DNA from 2 places in the Holdemania filiformis genome. Region 2 is predicted to be linked to the other one. Evidence: a T-box and tRNA genes for the amino acid it is inferred to sense, from the RefSeq annotation. Region 2 holds a T-box; the other holds one or more tRNA genes.
The links. A T-box is a leader RNA that pairs with one kind of tRNA and senses whether it is charged. The one in region 2 lies ahead of thrS (threonine--tRNA ligase), so its partner is inferred to be a tRNA-Thr.

Region 1 (9,580 bases), on a different contig from region 2:
CGCTTCCAGTGACTTCAGAAACTCCTGTTCCACATCCGTTTTCAGCTGATCCTCAATCGGAAACGGCTTCGGCGTCCATGTGCAGGGAATCATTGAAACCTGACTGCCGCTCATCACATCCGTCGTCATCAGAATATCGTATTTCTCCGCGATCGCCCGCGCTGCTTTCTGGGTGTTGGGTGTCGCCATCGAATGACCATGAAAATAGTCCGGCTTGCGCCCCATCAATTCAATAAAACGCTTGACTTGATTGTCCGTTTCCAGCAACGTTTGTTCGTAATCATAAGGATCTTCTTCAAAGCACAGGCACATTCCCTGCCGGCCGATGATCCGGCCCTCACGCATGCGCTGAACCGAAGGCACAAAATGACCCTCCGGATTCACCAGGGAAGTAACCTCTGCCGGATCGCTGACCGGCCGTCCCGCGACCAGATTGATGTCGATGCCGACGCAGATACCCTGCCGGTCGCGAATTTTCTCCGCAGCCCGGGCGGAGCTGGGCATGTTGACAAACAAGCCCGTATTGCGGATGATTCCCTGATCGATCCCTTTCAGAATGCCATCGGCAACAGAATCCGTTAAGCCATAGTCATCACTTTGAAATAATAATTTTCTCATTCCGCTTTTATCCTGCCTTTCAATTTTTCCAAAATTCGCTCTAAGCGCGGGATATCCACATGGCAATCCCGTTTAGAACGTGTATGCCGTACAACGAACTGATGCTTTTTAATCGCGCCGGATGCCAGCAGCACGCCGCGTTCGAAAAACCGCAGACCATTGTCCGGATCCTCATATTCCTTGTTAATCCAATCTTCCTCCAGCAAGTCCGAGACGTCAACTCCTTTTCGATGAGCGCAGACGACTTTTTCACCCTGAGCCAGACAATCCAGTAAAATCACCTCGGCACGAGAAGGACAAGCCTCTTTGAGCAGCTTCAGCCCTTCATAGGAATTACAGCACTGATCGACCAGCACCAGCGCCGTCGAAGAGTTGGGATCACACTCCTGGATCAAACGCAGGATCAAGGCTACAGAAGCACTGTTGCGGTTGAAGTTAACGCGGTTTCCCCGGCTGTGCAGTAAGCTGACGCCCAGCAAGGCCGCCAGGACCGCAGCCAAAACCGCGGCGATTTTCATCGCTGGACTCAACCAGTGCAGCGTATAAACCGCCCCTGCGGCGATCAAAAAGCACGCCGCGCCTAAAATCCATTCCCACGCCAAATTCCAGCTTTCCGCCTGAGTGTTCTTCCGTGGATTCAACGGATAATAACGGATTGGCAACTGTGCACTAGCCGGCGTGTCATAAGCGCAGGCAATTACCGTCTTCGCATGCGCCAGATCGCCGATGACCAGATTGCATACATGCAGCATGCGGGAATGCCGGGTTTGAAATTCCGTCTTCCATCCAGCTTCACGGCACTGCCGGCACACTTCCGCCAGGAATATCTCTTTTTGTTTACGCGTATAGCGGCGCGCCAGCGTTACGCCGACGAGCATCATTTCATCTTTCATGCTTTCACCTCCGAAGGCTAAAACAGGCTATGAAGCTCAGTCCTCCATAGCCTAAACTCTGATTTTAGAAAATTCTGAAGAAAGCGCCGACCAGTGCGAACACGAAGATACCCAAAATCAACTGAGTCGGACGCGCGCCCTTCTTGATCAGGCGAACCAGCGTAAACAACAGGATGACGCCGAGCAAGCCCGGGAAAATCGAATTCAATACGTCGCCGATCACTACCGATGTCTGGCCGACGTTCAACGTCCAATTCAGCGGAACGCTGACCATCTGCGCCGTCATCGCCCCGACCATGATCAAGCCCAGCACGGATGCCGCTTTCGTTAAAGCGCCCATCAAGCCCGAAGAGAACACCATATCAATAAACGAAGTCCCATAGACATAACCCCAGTTCACAAAGAAATACTTCACGATAGACTGCGTTACACCATAGAGCAGGATGAAGATCAAGGTCCCCAGAATCGAACCCTCCGCGCACAAACCGATGCCGATACCCGCGGCGATAATGCGCAGACAGTTGAAGAACAAGCTGTCGAACATCCCGGCTGTCGGACCCATCAACGCGGCTTTGATACTCTCGATCGTCTGACCGTCAATCGAGTTCTTTTCTTTGTGCTCTTTTTCCATCGCGTAAGCTAAGCCGGCGATGAAGCTGAACGGTACGGCATGCGTGTTGAAGAAGTTCTGATGCCGCAGATACGCCTCCCGCTTGCCTTCCATATCGTCTTTATAGATACTCTCAATAGCCGGGGCCATTGTAATCGTAAAACCATTCGCTTCCATTTTCACCATATTGAAACTGGTGAAAACCAGATGGGAACGGAAGAACATGGATTTTAGAACTTTCTTTTCTTCCGGCGTTAATACTTTCTTTTCCATTAGAAGAAATCCTCCTCATCTGTTTTCGCTGCCGAAGCCGTCAGCGAATTCTTTAAATCGATACTGCGCTTTTCCCCCATAAACATGGTGATCGCAATGGCTGTGCCTAAAATTGCAATCGGCAAGGTTGCCATGCCTAAATAAGCCACCAGAACATAACCGACGAAGAAGAAGATGCCGACTTCGTTGTTCCAGATCATCGAGGTTAAGATCGCGAAGCCGACCGCTAACATCATCGATGTCGCTGCCCCTAACCCGGTCATAACCCAGGCCGGCATGCTCGCTAAGAAGGCATTCAACCCTTCAACACCGTAAGATACCGCAAAGAACAGAATAACAACGTTGATCAATGGCGTCAGACATGAGAAACCAATCGTTTGGAATGCGAATTTACGCGGATTGCACTCCGCCGCCAACTTTTCCCAATACGCTGCAAGAGAAGCCCAGATCGGTGTAAACATGCCGGCGATGGAAGCCATGACCGTGCCGATTGGCAAAGCGATCGCCAAGCCTGCTTCGATATCAGCGCCAGTTAAAATGGTATAGGCGACGGCAATGATGCTGGATGTTGTCGCATCTGCCGGGATGGAACCCCCGATGGCGGAAATTCCCATAAAAATCGATTCCAGGGATGCGCCCATGATGATGCCCGTCTTGAAATCGCCTAAGATTAATCCCGCTAACGGAGCGACGACGATCGGCCGGTTGAGGCACTGCCAGGACATGATGTAGGGATCTAAAATTGCAATGATATAATACGCTAAACAAATTTGTAAAGCTGCGGATACCATGATTCTCCTCCTCTTTCCTAATGGATTTTCTTATAACCCTAATACTTTGCTTAATTTTTCCGGATTATCTTCCGGTGTGGTCTGATACACCGTGTCAATTCCGAAACTCAACACTTTTTTGAAATCTTCAACTTCCTCGTCGTAGGCATACAGATTGGAACCATAGGTTCGACGGGCAAGATCCCCTTGTTTCGGAGCAATCCGGCCATAGTTGCCGACGTTGATCAGCGGGATCTCCTTCACTTCTTCCAAAATCTTGATCAGATCTTTCGGGTTGGAAATGATGACCAGAATTTTATGACCCGCCGCCCGCGGATCCTTCAGCAGAGTAATCGAATCAGCGACTGAACGGATCGTTACTTTCGCAGTCGCCGGCGCGGCCATCATCAGACTCTGCTGGATAATCTTGTTCCCTGCTGCCTCATCATTCGCCACGACGATGCGATCAACTCCCGTATGCCTCGACCATTTGATCGCTACCTGACCATGAATCAATCTTTCGTCCAAACGTACTAACTTAATCATTTTCTATTCCTCCTTTCTTAGAAAAAATCCTCTTGTTCTTCCGTTAAATCCGGCAGTTGCACGACACTCAACATCGATCGGCTCTGTTCAACGATCTGTTCAATCTCCTCCGCCGTGACTTCCGTTTTTGTTGAAAGTTCCAGAACACAGGCCAGATTCACGCCGCCGATCAGCGTAGTGTTCGGCTTCTGCAGATAGGTCATCATGACCTGGTTCACGCTGCCGCCGATTAAGTCTGACATCAGCAAAACCTGATCTTCCGGAGAAACTTCTGCATAAAACGCGTCAAGTTTTTCCTGGACTGAAGCTTGATCGACATAAGCATCAAACACCGTGACATTGTCAGAAGCGCCCATTAAAATATTCAACGAGCTTTTCATGCCGCTGGCGAAATGACCATGTGATGACAAAAAGATTTTCAGCAATGCGATACCCCTTTCTTGTTGGATATTTCTTCAACGCCCTTACTATAAATCGTTTCTGTAAGCGTTACCACGCTCACTTTTTCCGAAAAAAAAGGGAAAACTTTCGTTTTTTCCCTTAATCAAGTGAAATTGGCAAAGCCTTTAAGCTTGCTCGAACGATCTCCGTCAATTCGGTAACCCGATGATTTTCAATCAACATCCACAAGTTCTCATTATCTTTGAAAAACATCATTAATAGGTCATTAACAAATCTAACGGCTTCCAGGTTATTATCAAAATCCACACTGATTACAACAATGTGCAGAATCGGTTGTTCATCAAACTGTTTTTCCTGATTTAACTGGTAAATCTCAAATATTCCTTTTTTGACCCACCGGCGTTTTATGAAAAGAATACATACTTTATTCGCAACACACGTTTTTACCGTGTAATGAAGATCGGCTTGGATTTTATCAACACACTCCGCATCCTTTCCCATTTTATAACTGATCAGGCGAAGGAAAGAATCCATGTTTTCATACTCAAAATCACGGTATATATTGAGGGAGGTTAAATGTAAATGATCCAACGCCGGCTGCAGCTGAACTCCAGATAATATAACCTGATTGTATATATCGTTCATCTGACTTTGGGTAGGAATACTGTCAACCATCAGACATGGCCAATCATATTTATAGGAATAATATGGATAACTTAGGATTGCCCAATCATAGTCTTTAACCGGTAGTTTACGCATTTCATAAAGCTCGTAGACATCCAGGCAAGAAAAATAGGATCCAAAACGGCTTTCGATAATCCGTTTAAAAATTCCAGAAGAGAGGTAACCGCCGCCATTGGAAACAATCGCACGGACTGGGGTAAAGGAATAAGAAATCATTAACAAAAGTACATTTAAGTGTCCCGCAAAAGTTATCAAATTATACAAACTTAGCTGACAATGATATCGTTCTTCAAAAAGTCTAGCTAGATTGTGTGCAAATTTTGCGGCTAAAGGACAGTCGTGAATCCGCGCATCTTCAAAATGTAAGCTTCTTACACTGTGAAAAGAAGCATTGAAATCTTTTTGAACCAGCATGGGGATAATGCCTGCACATAAAATCTGTGACCAACCTGGAATTGTGGTGATGTCCAGGTTATAATCTTTTTTGATTGATTTGCAGAACAGTGAAATAAAGTCCTGAGCTTCGTCATGCAATTCAAAATAATTTTGCGACAGATCGCAATCCCAAGGAATATCCGCCCAAAAGATCAGCAGCAAAGCAAAAGCAAGAATCTCATCCTCGCTGACGTCAAAGCCGGAAAATCGTTGACATTTTTCGATCACGTCTTTCGCAACTGAATATTCTCGGAATCGCCGAATATACTTGCGCTGATTTTGCGTCAAACTTATTGGAAATCCAGCCTGATAACGAGAAACCATCAATAACAAATAGCGAGATAAACGCTGGGTGTTGATATCAAGAATATGACAATCTGAATCTCTCAATGTTTTTAGGAAAATATGACGAATTTCATAGCGTTCTTCATCGTCCCGGTCAAAGAAAGATAAGAAATCTGTATTCTTATACAAATTTATTGCTTCATGATAGTGATTTTCAAAAATACAAAGCATTAACATTCGTCGATCAAATTCGCTGCCCTTAACCAGAGGCCCCTCTTCATTTCGTCTTTTCAATCGCATGTTAAACTTACTCAGCAAAAAATTAACATCTTTCATGTCTTCCCGAATTGAACTTTTTGTTAAATACAATTCTTCTGCGATATCTTCAATTGTAAGAAAGCGATTTTCTACAATAATCCGGCGAAGAATATCATTACTTCTGTCATTCTGAGCCCTGGGTGTTTCACCAACATTTGAAAAATGTATAATCAATTGAGTCTTTACGGGTTCAAAGCGTTCTTCATCAAAAACCTTGAGAACATAACCTTTTCCTTTTTTCGCTACTAAATCAGCACCACTTGCTTTTGCAAATGCCTCTAATTCCGGAATATCATTTTTGACCGTTCGTTCGGTGACTCCTACTTTTTCCGCTAGCTCATAAGAACGGATATATTGATCCTGTTGGGCAAGAATATAGAATAACTGTAAGATTCGCTTCTTTTCATTCGCCATTCCTAATCCTCCAACTTTCTGATCTGGTTCATAAAGTAGACTTTATGAACCAGGCGTTTTCTAACCAAAATATAGCTATTTTCTATCATTTTCAATTATATTTCAAATGTCAGTTAAAGTCTACTTTTTCAGCCATAAACGACTACAGCTAAAATAAAAAATACATTTATAGTTAGATCAGCTGATCAGCAGCGAGAGAAGCAGGGTTAACCGAACTAACAAAGTAAAAAGTCTCCCGCAAAGGAGACTCATACTTTGTTAGTTCGAACTGCACAGGGTTTTGTTTACTGAGCGCCCAAATCGCTCGTCCTGATACAGAGCATATAGCTTATCAGGCTGCCTTGGAAAATATTCCAAGGCTCAGAGAAACAAATTTAAATCTTAAAGTATCTCGAACTAACAATAAATTTTGTTTCTCTATATATAATATACGCACGAAATCGTAAAAGTACTTACAAATAATTTAGTTTTTTCTAAAAAACACTCATTTTTACCTAATGCGACTGTTTTAGAGAACTATTAAGACACAAAAAAACCCTCATACAGGGTTATGTTATTCAATGGAGCGAATGATGGGAATCGAACCCACGTAGTCAGCTTGGAAGGCTGAAGTTCTACCATTGAACTACATTCGCATAGTTAAGTGGTGTCCCGGAAAGGAATCGAACCTTCGACCCACTGATTAAAAGTCAGTTGCTCTACCGCCTGAGCTACCGGGACATAAACAATCCAAACTAAAATTGGCTGGGGCACCTGGGGTCGAACCAGGGAAATGACAGAGTCAAAGTCTGTTGCCTTACCGCTTGGCTATGCCCCACTATCTTAAAAAAGAATGGTGGAGAGGGGCAGATTCGAACTGCCGAACCCGTTGGGAACTGATTTACAGTCAGCCGCGTTTAGCCACTTCGCTACCTCTCCAACTCCTGGTGCCGACTATAGGAATCGAACCTACAACCTACTGATTACAAATCAGTTGCTCTGCCAATTGAGCTAAGTCGGCAATAAAAAAATGGTGGAGGCTGAGGGGCTCGAACCCCCGACCCTCTGCTTGTAAGGCAGACGCTCTCCCAACTGAGCTAAGCCTCCATCTTTTTATTGGCTGATTACCAGCGCTTTAATAATATATCATAAGATCTAAATCTCGTCAATAACAATTTCAGATTTTTTCTGAAACATTGAGTCCCACACTTAGGCTTCAGTAGGACACTATTTTATATTCAGTATCGAACCCAGGAATAAAATTGTAGCACTTCCCTCTACAAGCTCTGTCGAATTATACAAACACAGCTTTGTCATATCTCTGATCCTGCTGTAAAAACAACTGACTAACAATGAAAAAACAGGCCCTTTTTCTTAAATTCACGCACCATATTCCTTACAGAACATCTTCTTTACAGAATATTGAATCTAACTTAATACTCAAGAGCCTGATTACCTCTTTGCAAACCAAATGAGAGGCTATTCCAATACCTCATCCACAGGTTTAAACGGCATCATCCAGTTTTCACTGTTTTCTAGCAATGCCAATTGTGCATCCTCGGGTGTAATCTCCTGTTTTATTACTTGTTGTGCAATTTCGATCAATCCAATTTCAGAAAGCATATCCCAGCCTCTAACAGATGGATCTTTTTCAAAAGCCACCATGGACTCCTCCTGTGAGAATGAAAAAGCATAACTTATTTGTCTCTGATTCTCATTTCTAAACGCCAAATAATACGGTTCGATTGTTTGGGATTCCTTTCCATCTTCATTTTCCTCAGTTTCCAAATTAGGACGATTTTCAAGCCTATCCACTTGCGTTACCGCAGGAATTTCATCCACTGTATCAATATACACCTGAATTCCAGCTTCACTCCGAATTATACGGTAAACTTCATTAGCAGCGGAAGGATATTTTGTTCCAGCCGACAATAAATAGCCTTTGGTTTTCGCCAAGGGTGAAAGTATTTTTTCTTTCCAGGATGGCATAGGTGAAAAATAAAAATCCTGTTGTTCAATATCCTCCTGCTGATTATAGTACATCCAAGTCCCTACTAAAGAAAAAGGAGAAATCAGCTTTTCAAGATAGACATCATACAACCACCCTCCGTCGAAGGCCCGATCATTTTTGATTTGATAAGGAAGAATGATCTCCTCTTCCTCTTCAGAGCTATCCTGGGATTCCTTCACATTACTGCTTTCGGGCGGGAATTCTTCGGATTCAACTTCTGATTCGGAATCCACGGCCGGTAATTCAGAATTTGTGTCCCTTGAATTTTCATCCTCAACACCAGACACCTCTGGCTGTTCTTCACCTGCACTCTCTTCGCTGTTTAAATACCAAGAATGCTCCCCCATTGCTCTTAGAAATTTTAAAGCCTCCAGAAACTCTTCCGTTTCCATACCGGATATTAAAGCATCCTGTGATGCAAAGAAACGAAAATCATCAGCACTCAAAAACACCATTGAGGCCCACAATTCTGAAATTGCAAACGGGAATACCGCCTCCACCTGCCGCTCATGATAGGTTCGCGCCTGCCCTCCCCATTCATCTGCCAATTTCATTAATTCTTCAAAACTATCAAATTGATCTGCCAGTCCATCGCCATTTTCATCGCTTACGTCATATCCCATTTCGCTCAGCATAGTCATATTGGTAGAAAACACTAATCCATAATAACTCATTGGCACATACCGAAAACCGTCTATATTTAAAAGTTCTCCAAACTGCCGCGGAGCATGTTCCTGTATCACTGCTTCCAACTCTGGCTGCACCGGCATAAAATTATTGATAATCTGAGCGGCGTCATTACTCCACAACAGCGCGATATCCGTTTTATAGCCTAACCAGGTTGCCGCATCAAAGCTTTGGACAACAACCGGTTCGATCACATCACTCTGTTCCGGATGTTCCTTATTCCAAAGTTCTTCCAAAGCCTGACCGTAGGCTTCATTCTCAACCATAACCCGGATTTTAGCGCCTTCTTCCACTTGATACTGCTGCGCTTCCTCATCGTAACAAACGATTCCCTTCTCCGCGATGCAGGGTTTCTCTTCAGCGCATCCCCCGAGCGCCAGCATCACTCCGATACTGAATAATAATAACTTTCGCATTTCTTCACCTCAGCGTCCAATTTAACCGCTATCATGGTAACAGACTTCAAAACGATTGACAAATTTATTTTCACGTTTTACGTTTTAAATTCTCCCCAAAGCTCTGAAATTCTATCAATCAATCTGATTTTCATGATAAAATAAAATAGGATTTTATTTACTTATATAAGGAGTATTTCATGAGTTACTTATTAAAATTACAACAGGCTTTAAAGCGACAGTCTCTTACCCACGATTAC
Region 2 (9,580 bases):
CAAAACTGTTTCCAGCACCTTGCCCGGTACCGCACCCTCGCCGAAAGCCGCAAAGACACCCGCGTTTTCCAAGGCCGCTTCATCCGCCGCGACCAGATACAGATTTCCCCAGGTTAAGACGCTTTCCATCCGGTAGGTTGTCTTGCCATTGGCGGCCAGCTTCGCACCCAGATTGCTCGGCGCGACGATCACGTCATATTCCGGATTCGGATTGACGAACGCGGCCTGCAGCACATCCGTACCGTCGACAAGCGTCACATCCTGTCCCGCCTTCATCGGCGCGATCAAGGCCAGCGCCGGAGCCCCGGTCGGACCCAGGATTGACAAGGAAGCCGGCGTGGTTTCCGCAGTCGGCTCCGGCGATGTTTCCGGAGTTGTTTCGGGTGTTTTAGGATTGGCGGCGCACCCTGCCGTCAGCGCAAGAACGCTGAGGAAACAAAGCCATTTCTTCATACGCGCGCCTTCGTTTCAATTTCGTTGAGAATGCTTTCCAGCAGTTCCTCTTTGCTGAGCGTCACGGAGTCTTTCTTGCCATACCGGCGAACCGTCGCCGTGTTGTTTTCAACCTCGCCGTCGCCGACGACAATCTGCATCGGAATCTTATGCGTCTGCGCTTCACGAACGCGGTAGCCCAGCTTTTCGTTGCGGCCGTCGACCTTCACGCGCACGCCCTTGGCCAACAACATCGCTTCCAATTCTTTCGCATAGTCCAGATGCCGTTCATGATGCACCGGTACGATGACGACCTGCTGCGGCGCCAGCCACATCGGGAAAGCACCGGCGTAATGTTCGATCAGAATGCCGATAAAGCGCTCGATCGAGCCGAAGATGACGCGGTGCAGCATGATCGGACGTTTCTTGGAACCGTCCGCGTCGACATAAGTCAGATCGAAGCGTTCCGGCAGATTCATATCCAGCTGGATCGTGCCGCACTGCCAGACCCGTCCCAGACTGTCCGTTAAATGGAAGTCCAGCTTCGGTCCGTAGAACGCACCGTCGCCCGGATTGATCTTGCAGGCCTTGCCCGCTGCATGACACGCCGCTTCCAGCGCCGCCTCCGCTTTATCCCAGATTTCAATCGATCCGATATATTTCTTTTCCGGCCGTGTCGACAGCTCGATTTCATAGCTTAAGCCAAACACCGAATACACACGGTCGATGAAGTTGATCAGCCGGACGACTTCACTCTCGATCTGATCCTCGCGCATGAAGATATGCGCATCGTCCTGAGTGAACGTTCTGACGCGGAACAATCCGTTCAAGGCACCGCTGGCTTCGTGACGGTGGACCTGTCCCAGCTCGCCGACGCGCAACGGCAGATCTTTATAGGAATGCAGACCGTTTTTATACACAAGCATTCCGCCCGGGCAGTTCATCGGCTTGATCGCAAACTCGCGGTCGTCGATCATCGTCGTATACATGTTTTCCTTGTAATTTGCCCAGTGTCCGCTCAGCTCCCACAATTCCTTGGAAAGCATGATCGGCGTCTTGATGAACTGATAGCCTTCCTTAGTGTGTTCTTCGTACCAGTAGTTTTCCAGCACATTGCGCAGGATCATGCCGTTCGGTAAAAAGAACGGGAACCCCGGGCCATACTCGCTCATCATAAACAGATCCAGCTCGCGGCCTAATTTCTTGTGATCGCGCTTCTTCGCTTCTTCCAGGAAATTCAGATAGTTCTGAACTTCCTCGTCGGTATCAAAGCAGATGCCGTAAACCCGCTGCAGCATCTTGTTGTTGGCATCGCCCTTCCAGTACGCACCGCTGACTTTCAACAGCTTGAAATGCTTCAGCTCCTTGACGCTCTCGACATGCGGGCCGCGGCACAGATCGGTAAAATCCCCCTGGGAGTAGCAGCTGATCACCGTATCGTCCTCGTCCATGTGCCCAATCAGATCGAGCTTGTACGGATCGTCCTTGAACATCTCCAGCGCTTCCGCTTTCGAGATTTCATGCCGGACAATACGCTTGCCATCCTTGGCGATCTTCTTCATTTCTTTTTCAATTTTCGCCAGATCTTCTTCATGCAGCACATCGTCGCCCAAGTCGATGTCGTAGTAAAAGCCGTCGGTAATCACTGGTCCAACCCAGAACTTTGCGTGCGGATACAGATGTTTGACAGCCTGCGCCAACAAATGCGCACAGCTGTGGTTGAGCACATGCAGATGCTCGTCTTCTTTGATGTTGATCATAGTTCCTTCCTCCTGTTTTTCTAAGACCACAAAAAAACGCCCTTGATTAAGGACGTTGTTCAACGCGGTACCACCTTATTTCCTGTTTCTTTCATGAAACAGGCACTCAAGCTCAATAACGATGAGAATCGTCGCTTTTTCAAAAGCGATACTCGCAGGCGGTAACCATTTCCCTTTTCAGCTTCCTCGCACCTTCCGGAAACCTCTCTGATCCAAGTTCTGAAACGATCATGTCCTGGTCTTTGTATGTACCTCTTTTATACACCGGTTTTCCCGCCTTGTCAATGGAAATGAATTTTTTCCAGAAATTCAGAACGATGAACGGGTTTAAGGCTGCACCCAGGTCGTTTGATCGATCTGTGAAAAATCAGCCTGGATATGCAGCTGATCCAGCGTCATCGACAAATTGCCGGAAAGTTCCTCCGTTCCGCCGCTGTCCAGCGTTAAGCGGACGGGTTCCCCGGTTTCCTCCTTTACCGCAAACCGAACAGTCAGCGTTTTTTGACTTTCGATCATTGCGGCGATCGGATCTTCCAGACCCCATTCTCTGAAAAAAGCCGCGGCTGAAACCGCATCCAACGTCAGACTGACCTCAGCACAGCGGACGTTCCCGATCGTTTCCTGCATCGACCAGCGGCCGGCTTTTAAAACAGCCAGAATGGCTTTCCAATCCGGCAAGGCTGGTTTAGCTCCCGGCTGATCAACCCATTGTTTCTGATTCAGATCATACTTTTGCCAGCGGTCCTCTTGCCAGCGCCACTGAGCTTGAACATGCAGCGGAATCTGAAGCACGCCGCTGCCGCCCTGCCAGCGCAAATCCAGCTTGACCGCGGGTTCTTCCTTTCGTCCCTGCAGCACGCCCTGCCCGGCAACATGATAGGGCAGCCATAGATAGCGGTTGCCAGCCTTACCTTCAGCCTCAATCGTGATGTCTGCGGTCACGGATTCCATCGTCGTCAGCGCCCGGCTCGTCTTGGCCAGAATCCACAGCTGATCCAGCCAGCCGCAAGCGCTCAGCATCACCATCATCGCAAGCAATGCCGCAATAAAGCTTCCTTTTCTGCGCATCGTCATCCCTGCCCTTCTGCCTTCATTATATCACGGGAAAGAAAAGGCAGAGTCTTATTGACCCTGCATTGTGGAATTGCGGTATTGCGAATAGATTTCCTTCAGGTCTTCGATCATTTCCTTACTGTCGTAGATCAAAGCTGTATTGCCGTTGACATACGCGTAGTATTCGGTTTCCTGACCGTTAGCGTTGACCTTCATCCGGCCGTTCTGACTCGCATAGTTCAGCATTTTCTGACTTTCCTCGTTGGCCGGATCAAAACGATAAAGGTAATAGACCTGATCGTTGTATTGAAACGAGGTGCCTTCCAGCGCGTTGAAATCCGTGTTTTCAATCGGCGTCACCTGGTTGAAGGTGTAATTGTTATTCTGGAAGTGATCCAGAACATCCTGAATGCTGGCAATCGGTTCCACCGTTTCCGTCGGTGTCATCGAGCTTTCCGGCGAGGCCGAAGGGGTCATCGACGGCGTGGGTGTGGTTGAATTGTTGTTTCTGCTGCAGCCGCCCAAAATCAAAGCAAATCCCAAGCAGACCGCAGCATACCGCAGAATTGTTTTTTTCATTATTGATTCCTCCTGCCAGTATTCTCGGCGTTTTTTTCCGATTTATACCTGCTGGGAAGGAAAAACTACTGGAACTGAATCGGGGAGGCGATGTTGTTAAGCAAAGCCACAACGCTGTAGCCGGCAATTGCACTGGTGCGGGAATAGATCGCAATTTCCGCCTTGATTTCCTCGCCTTCCACCCGGATCGTATGGGTATCGCCGATAAAGCCCGGCGTACTCTCGATCTTCACGCCGGTATGCTCTGGCCCATTGGTGGCCAGCGACGTGGCTACAGCGACGTTCACCCGGCGGGGAAGCAGAGCGATCGCTTCCTTAGCGCTGCCTTCAAAAGCAGTCAGCGTCGTTTCGCTGGCCGCCATTTCTTCACGATAGACCGGCGTTGTGCGCAGATACTGCGGTCCGGTCTCGGAAGTGATGGAGGCTTCGATCGGACTCATCACAGCCGCGGTGCGCATTAAATCAAAACCCCCGATCGCGCCGGAAGCGATGTAAACCTTGCGGCCGGCCGCGCGCGCCACCGCCTGCACTTCTTCATAAAAATCAGCGTCCGCAAACGCCCCGATCGCCAGCGTGACGAAATCCGCTCCGCCTTGTAAAACCGCGATCGCATTGGCTTTCACGGCCTCGACGGAAGCCGCTTCGGCAACGATCTGCGGTTTCCACCTCAGCAGCTCCTCCAGTTGGGTTGTCCAGGCCACGCCGACCTCCTCCGCCAAGGCTTGAGCGGAATCCGCCGTCCGGCTGAGAATGCCGACCAGTTCATATTCCGGCATCTTGCCGGCTTTCCAGGCCCGCGCCACAATGCTGCCCAGCTTGCCAGCCCCTAAAATCGCAAATTTTGTTTTCATGTTCTTCTCCTTTGATTCCCTGTATGATTGAGCTTCTATGAAGCAAAGAGCAGAGACATTTTCTCTGCTCTTCCTTAAATTAATTTTTATCGTTCTTAATCGCTGCCTGCGCTGCGGCCAAGCGGGCGATCGGGACACGGTACGGACTGCAGGAAACATAGTTCAGTCCGACGCGGTGACAGAATTCGATCGAGCTTGGATCGCCGCCGTGTTCGCCGCAGATGCCCAGCTTGATGTTCGGGCGGGTCTTACGGCCCAGCTCTGCCGCCATCGCGACCAGCTTGCCAACGCCATGCTGATCCAGACGGGCAAACGGATCCTGCTCGTAAATCTTCTTGTCGTAATAATGCGACAGGAATCCGCCGGCGTCATCACGCGAGAAGCCGAATGTCATCTGCGTTAAATCATTGGTGCCGAAGCTGAAGAACTCCGCTTCCTCCGCGATCTCATCCGCTAACAGAGCGGCCCGCGGGATTTCGATCATCGTGCCGACCATGTATTTCATTTCGATACCGGAAGCGCTGATGATTTCATCCGCAACCTTGGTGACGATATTCTTGACATATTTCAGTTCGTTGACATCGCCAACCAGCGGAATCATGATTTCCGGCGTAATGTGATAATCCGGATGTTTGCGGTTGACGTTAATCGCCGCTTCAATGACTGCGCGCGTCTGCATTTCTGCGATTTCCGGATAGGAGATCGCCAGACGGCAGCCGCGGTGACCCATCATCGGGTTGAACTCATGGAGCGAAGTAATGATGCTCTTGAGATCGTCGATATTCAGGTTCATGTCCTGAGCCAGCGTCGCGATGTCATACGAGGAAGTCGGCAGGAATTCATGTAAAGGCGGATCCAGATAACGGATCGTGACCGGACGGCCTTCCATCGCCTCATAGATGCCTTCAAAGTCGGAACGCTGCATCGGCAGCAGTTTCGCCAAAGCCGCACGGCGCTGTTCTTCCGTGGAGGAAACAATCATTTCCCGCATTGCTTTAATGCGGTTGGAATCAAAGAACATGTGTTCTGTTCTGACTAAGCCGATGCCCTGAGCGCCGAAAGCGACAGCCTGCTTCGCATCCTTAGGCGTGTCAGCGTTCGTTCTGACCTGCAGCACGCGGCGTTCATCCGCCCATTTCATAAACGTTTCAAAATCGCCGGAGATCTGCGCCGGAACTGTTTTCACGGCTTCGCCGTAAACATTGCCGGTCGAACCGTCTAACGAAATCCAGTCGCCCTCTTTATAAGTGTGACCGCCGACAGTAAAGGTTTTTTCTTCTTCATGGATGTCGATTTCACCGCAGCCGGAGACACAGCAGCGTCCCATGCCGCGCGCGACAACCGCCGCATGCGAGGTCATGCCGCCGCGAACAGTCAGGATCCCCTGAGCGACGTTCATGCCTTCGATGTCTTCCGGCGAGGTTTCCAGACGAACCAGCACGACTTTTTTGCCCTTGTTGGCTTCCGTGATCGCATCTTCCGCACTGAAGACAACCTGACCGCAGGCCGCTCCCGGCGAAGCCGGCAGGCCGCTGGCAATCAGATGCGCCTGTTTCAATTCAGCCGGATCAAACTGCGGGTGCAGCAAGGCGTCCAATGCCTTCGGTTCGACCATCATCAGCGCTTCGTCTTTTGTAATCAGGCCTTCCGCCACCATATCGCAGGCAATCTTTAACGCTGCAGCCGCGGTACGCTTGCCGTTTCGGGTCTGAAGCATGAACAGCTTGCCATTTTCAATCGTGAATTCCATGTCCTGCATATCGCGGTAATGCTTTTCCAGCTTGCCGCAGATCTCCACGAAGCTGTTGTATGCATCCGGCATGACTTCTTTTAATTCGTCGATCGTCTGCGGTGTACGGATTCCCGCGACGACGTCTTCACCCTGCGCGTTCATTAAGAATTCTCCGAACAGTTTATTTTCGCCGGTCGCCGGGTTACGCGTAAACGCGACGCCGGTGCCGCAGGTGTTGCCCATGTTGCCAAACACCATCATCTGGACGTTGACGGCTGTTCCCCAGGAACCCGGGATATCGTTCATTTTGCGGTAGTAAATCGCACGCGGATTATTCCAGGAACGGAATACCGCTTCAACGGCGCGGATCATCTGTTCTTTCGGATCCTGCGGGAAGTCCTCGTTCAGATTTTCCTTGTAGAATTCCTTGAAACGCGCAGTCATTTCCTTCATATCGTCCGCATCCAGTTCCGTATCGAGCTTAACGCCCTTGCGGTCCTTGAGTTCGTCGATGATCACTTCAAACTTGCTTTTCGGCAAGCCCATGACGACGTCCGAGAACATCTGAATGAAACGCCGGTAACTATCGTAAGCAAAGCGCGGATTCTCCGTCTTTGCCGCGATCGTTTCGACGACTTCATCGTTAATGCCCAGGTTCAGGATCGTATCCATCATGCCCGGCATGGATGCGCGGGCGCCCGAACGAACGGAAACCAGCAGCGGGTTTTCCTTATCGCCCATCTTCTTGCCTGTCATTTCTTCCAGCGTTTTCAGATTGCGGTTGATTTCCTCCGTAATCTCCGGCGCAATTTTTTCTCCGTCTTCATAGTAACGTGTGCAGACTTCCGTCGTAACGGTAAAGCCCTGCGGAACCGGCATGCCCAAATTGGTCATTTCTGCCAGATTTGCCCCTTTTCCGCCGAGCAGTTCGCGCATTTTACCATTTCCTTCAGAGAAAAGATAAACATATTTTTCGCTCATTGTTCCTCCTTATAGGCGTATTTTCCAGCCAACTTTCATAGACTTATTATAGCGGAACTGACCAGGAATTTCCATAGTTTTTGTAAACGTTTACATATATTTGGTCTTACCAGATTCCCTTAAAATGACAAAAAAGCCTTTCAGAACTGGTCTGTTAGGCTTTTTTCAAATTTAAACTTTTTTTCAAATTCAAGGGTTGTTTGCCTGCTTAGCGCAGAAAACGGCGGATAAAACGGAACAGCCGCTCGTCATAATGCGGGCTGCGATAGGCTTCGCAATGTCCGGCCGCCGGTACGGTGTACAGCTCTTTTTCGCTGGCGCACGCGTAATAATTTTCGAACACCATGTCATACGGAACAAAATCGTCCTCTTCGCCATGGATAAACAACATCGGAACACGGCACTGCCGCAGCTGCTCCACCGCGCTGGCTTCCCAAACAGAGTAACCGCAGCGCATTTTGATCAAGGTTGACAGCCCGATCAGAACCGGCTGGGTTGCGATTCCAAACGCACTGCGCACCTGCTTTTCCGCAATCGCCGGGATGCTGGTATAGCCGCAGTCCTCAATCGCGCAGACAACATGATCGCTGAGATCTTCTTCGCCGCAGGCCATCATCACCGCGGACGCGCCCATTGACAGACCAAACAAGACGATCTGGCTGGTCGGATGCTCGCTTGCGATGCGGTCCGTCCAGGCGATCAGGTCGCGCCGGTCATTCCAGCCCATGCCGACATAATCCCCCTCGCTTAACCCATGCCCGCGCAGATCCGGCAGGAGCACGTTAAAGCCGGCTTCGTCAAACGTTTTCGCTCTCGGCAAAAGCGCCAGACTGTCCGCGCCGTAGCCATGCGCCATCACGATCCATTTGTCGCTGTCGGGATGGTTGAGAATCTGGGTTGCGTGCAGCCGCAGCCCGTCAAAAGAAGTCAGCGTCAGATCCTGCACCTGACTGGCCGCAAACCAGCTCTGCACCGCTTCCTGGCGCTGCCGGTGTTCCGCCCGCTGTTCTTCAGTCAACGCGTCCTCCTGCGGACCCATCGCAAAGAATTTTGGGCCGCGGCGGATAAACCGGTTATACGCCAGTTCGCAGACGCCGTAATAGCTGGCAGCCGCGCCTGCGGCGGCGCCGGCCGCAATCATCAATTTCGTTTTTGTTTTCATGGTTATCACCCGTTCCTATTATACCATGACTTCCTACCGCCTGCCGCATCTTTTACTATCCCCATTCCGACAGTTCGCAGATTTTGTCACTTCCCCAAAGTCTCGCCGCGGCGGCGATAGCGCATCACCACGACGCCGTCATCAATCCAGAACTGTTCCAGATGCAGCGCGATCGATGCGAAGCCTTCATGAAATAACCGCCGGCCCTGCCCCAGCAGAATCGGAATAATCCCGATGATATATTCGTCAACAGCGTCGGCTCGAATAAAGGGATCCGTTACGCCAGCCCCGCCGAACAGCCAGATATCCTTGCCCGGCTGTTTTTTCAGCGCCAGCACCGAAGCGACCAGATCCCCGCTGATCCACCGGGCTGGCGGCTCTAAAGCCAGCGGCTTGGAGGAGGCGATCCAGAATTGTTTGGTTTGCGGCTCTGCGACAAAGTCCAGCCCGCAGTCCTCATAAGCTTTTCGGCCCATCACAATCACGTCGACCTGGCTGGCAAAAGCTTCGATGTCGTAATGAGGAACTGTGTCCAGCCGACGGTCTCCCTGACCGCTGATCCAGGCGAAACCACCCTCCGGATCGCAGATATAGCCATCCAAACTCACCGCCAGATTTAAAATAATTTTTCTTTCTGCCATATTTTTCCTTTCTGATAAGCGCCATCGCTTATGACCCTTTCCGTTATCCCGATTTCAATATCTCCATCTTCTGTCTTCTGTCTTCTGTCTTCTGTCTTCTGTCTTCTGTCTTCTGTCTTCTGTCTTCTGTCTATAGCTTAACCGATTTTTTATCTTTGCGCGATCAAATCACAGAAAAACCGCGGCGTTTCAGCTTTTATTCTGAAATGCTGCGGCTCTTTCACCGCTTATCACTTATCGAAAACTTTCGAGCAAGGAAGTGCTGAACCTAAAACGTGTCGCTTTAACCTCACCATTTATTTTTTCTGCATCTGATTACAGCGTCAAGCAACACATCAAAGTTAGTCATCTCTGTCGGGCAGATCAAACCGAGAATTCCGTCGTTCGCG

Region 1: it has a tRNA-Thr gene. The T-box ahead of thrS (threonine--tRNA ligase) is inferred to sense a tRNA for this amino acid. The anticodon was not compared.

The regions. Positions count from the first base shown of each region.
Region 1 is NZ_QRUP01000008.1:41,689-51,268, reverse strand. It holds gene DWY25_RS07915 (ChbG/HpnK family deacetylase) at 1-618, opposite strand, end outside; gene DWY25_RS07910 (hypothetical protein) at 615-1,511, opposite strand; gene DWY25_RS07905 (PTS system mannose/fructose/sorbose family transporter subunit IID) at 1,576-2,394, opposite strand; gene DWY25_RS07900 (PTS mannose/fructose/sorbose/N-acetylgalactosamine transporter subunit IIC) at 2,394-3,185, opposite strand; gene DWY25_RS07895 (PTS sugar transporter subunit IIB) at 3,216-3,710, opposite strand; gene DWY25_RS07890 (PTS sugar transporter subunit IIA) at 3,728-4,135, opposite strand; gene DWY25_RS07885 (BglG family transcription antiterminator) at 4,251-6,248, opposite strand; tRNA gene DWY25_RS07880 (tRNA-Gly) at 6,810-6,883, opposite strand; tRNA gene DWY25_RS07875 (tRNA-Lys) at 6,893-6,968, opposite strand; tRNA gene DWY25_RS07870 (tRNA-Gln) at 6,990-7,065, opposite strand; tRNA gene DWY25_RS07865 (tRNA-Tyr) at 7,082-7,166, opposite strand; tRNA gene DWY25_RS07860 (tRNA-Thr) at 7,173-7,248, opposite strand; tRNA gene DWY25_RS07855 (tRNA-Val) at 7,259-7,334, opposite strand; gene DWY25_RS07850 (hypothetical protein) at 7,707-9,341, opposite strand; gene DWY25_RS07845 (alpha-amylase family protein) at 9,521-9,580, shown strand, end outside.
Region 2 is NZ_QRUP01000013.1:21,635-31,214, reverse strand. It holds gene DWY25_RS10905 (substrate-binding domain-containing protein) at 1-453, opposite strand, end outside; gene thrS (threonine--tRNA ligase) at 450-2,192, opposite strand; T-box leader at 2,238-2,444, opposite strand; gene DWY25_RS10895 (hypothetical protein) at 2,520-3,260, opposite strand; gene DWY25_RS10890 (hypothetical protein) at 3,315-3,824, opposite strand; gene DWY25_RS10885 (aspartate dehydrogenase domain-containing protein) at 3,890-4,675, opposite strand; gene ppdK (pyruvate, phosphate dikinase) at 4,755-7,388, opposite strand; gene DWY25_RS10875 (alpha/beta hydrolase) at 7,597-8,550, opposite strand; gene DWY25_RS10870 (dihydrofolate reductase family protein) at 8,637-9,191, opposite strand.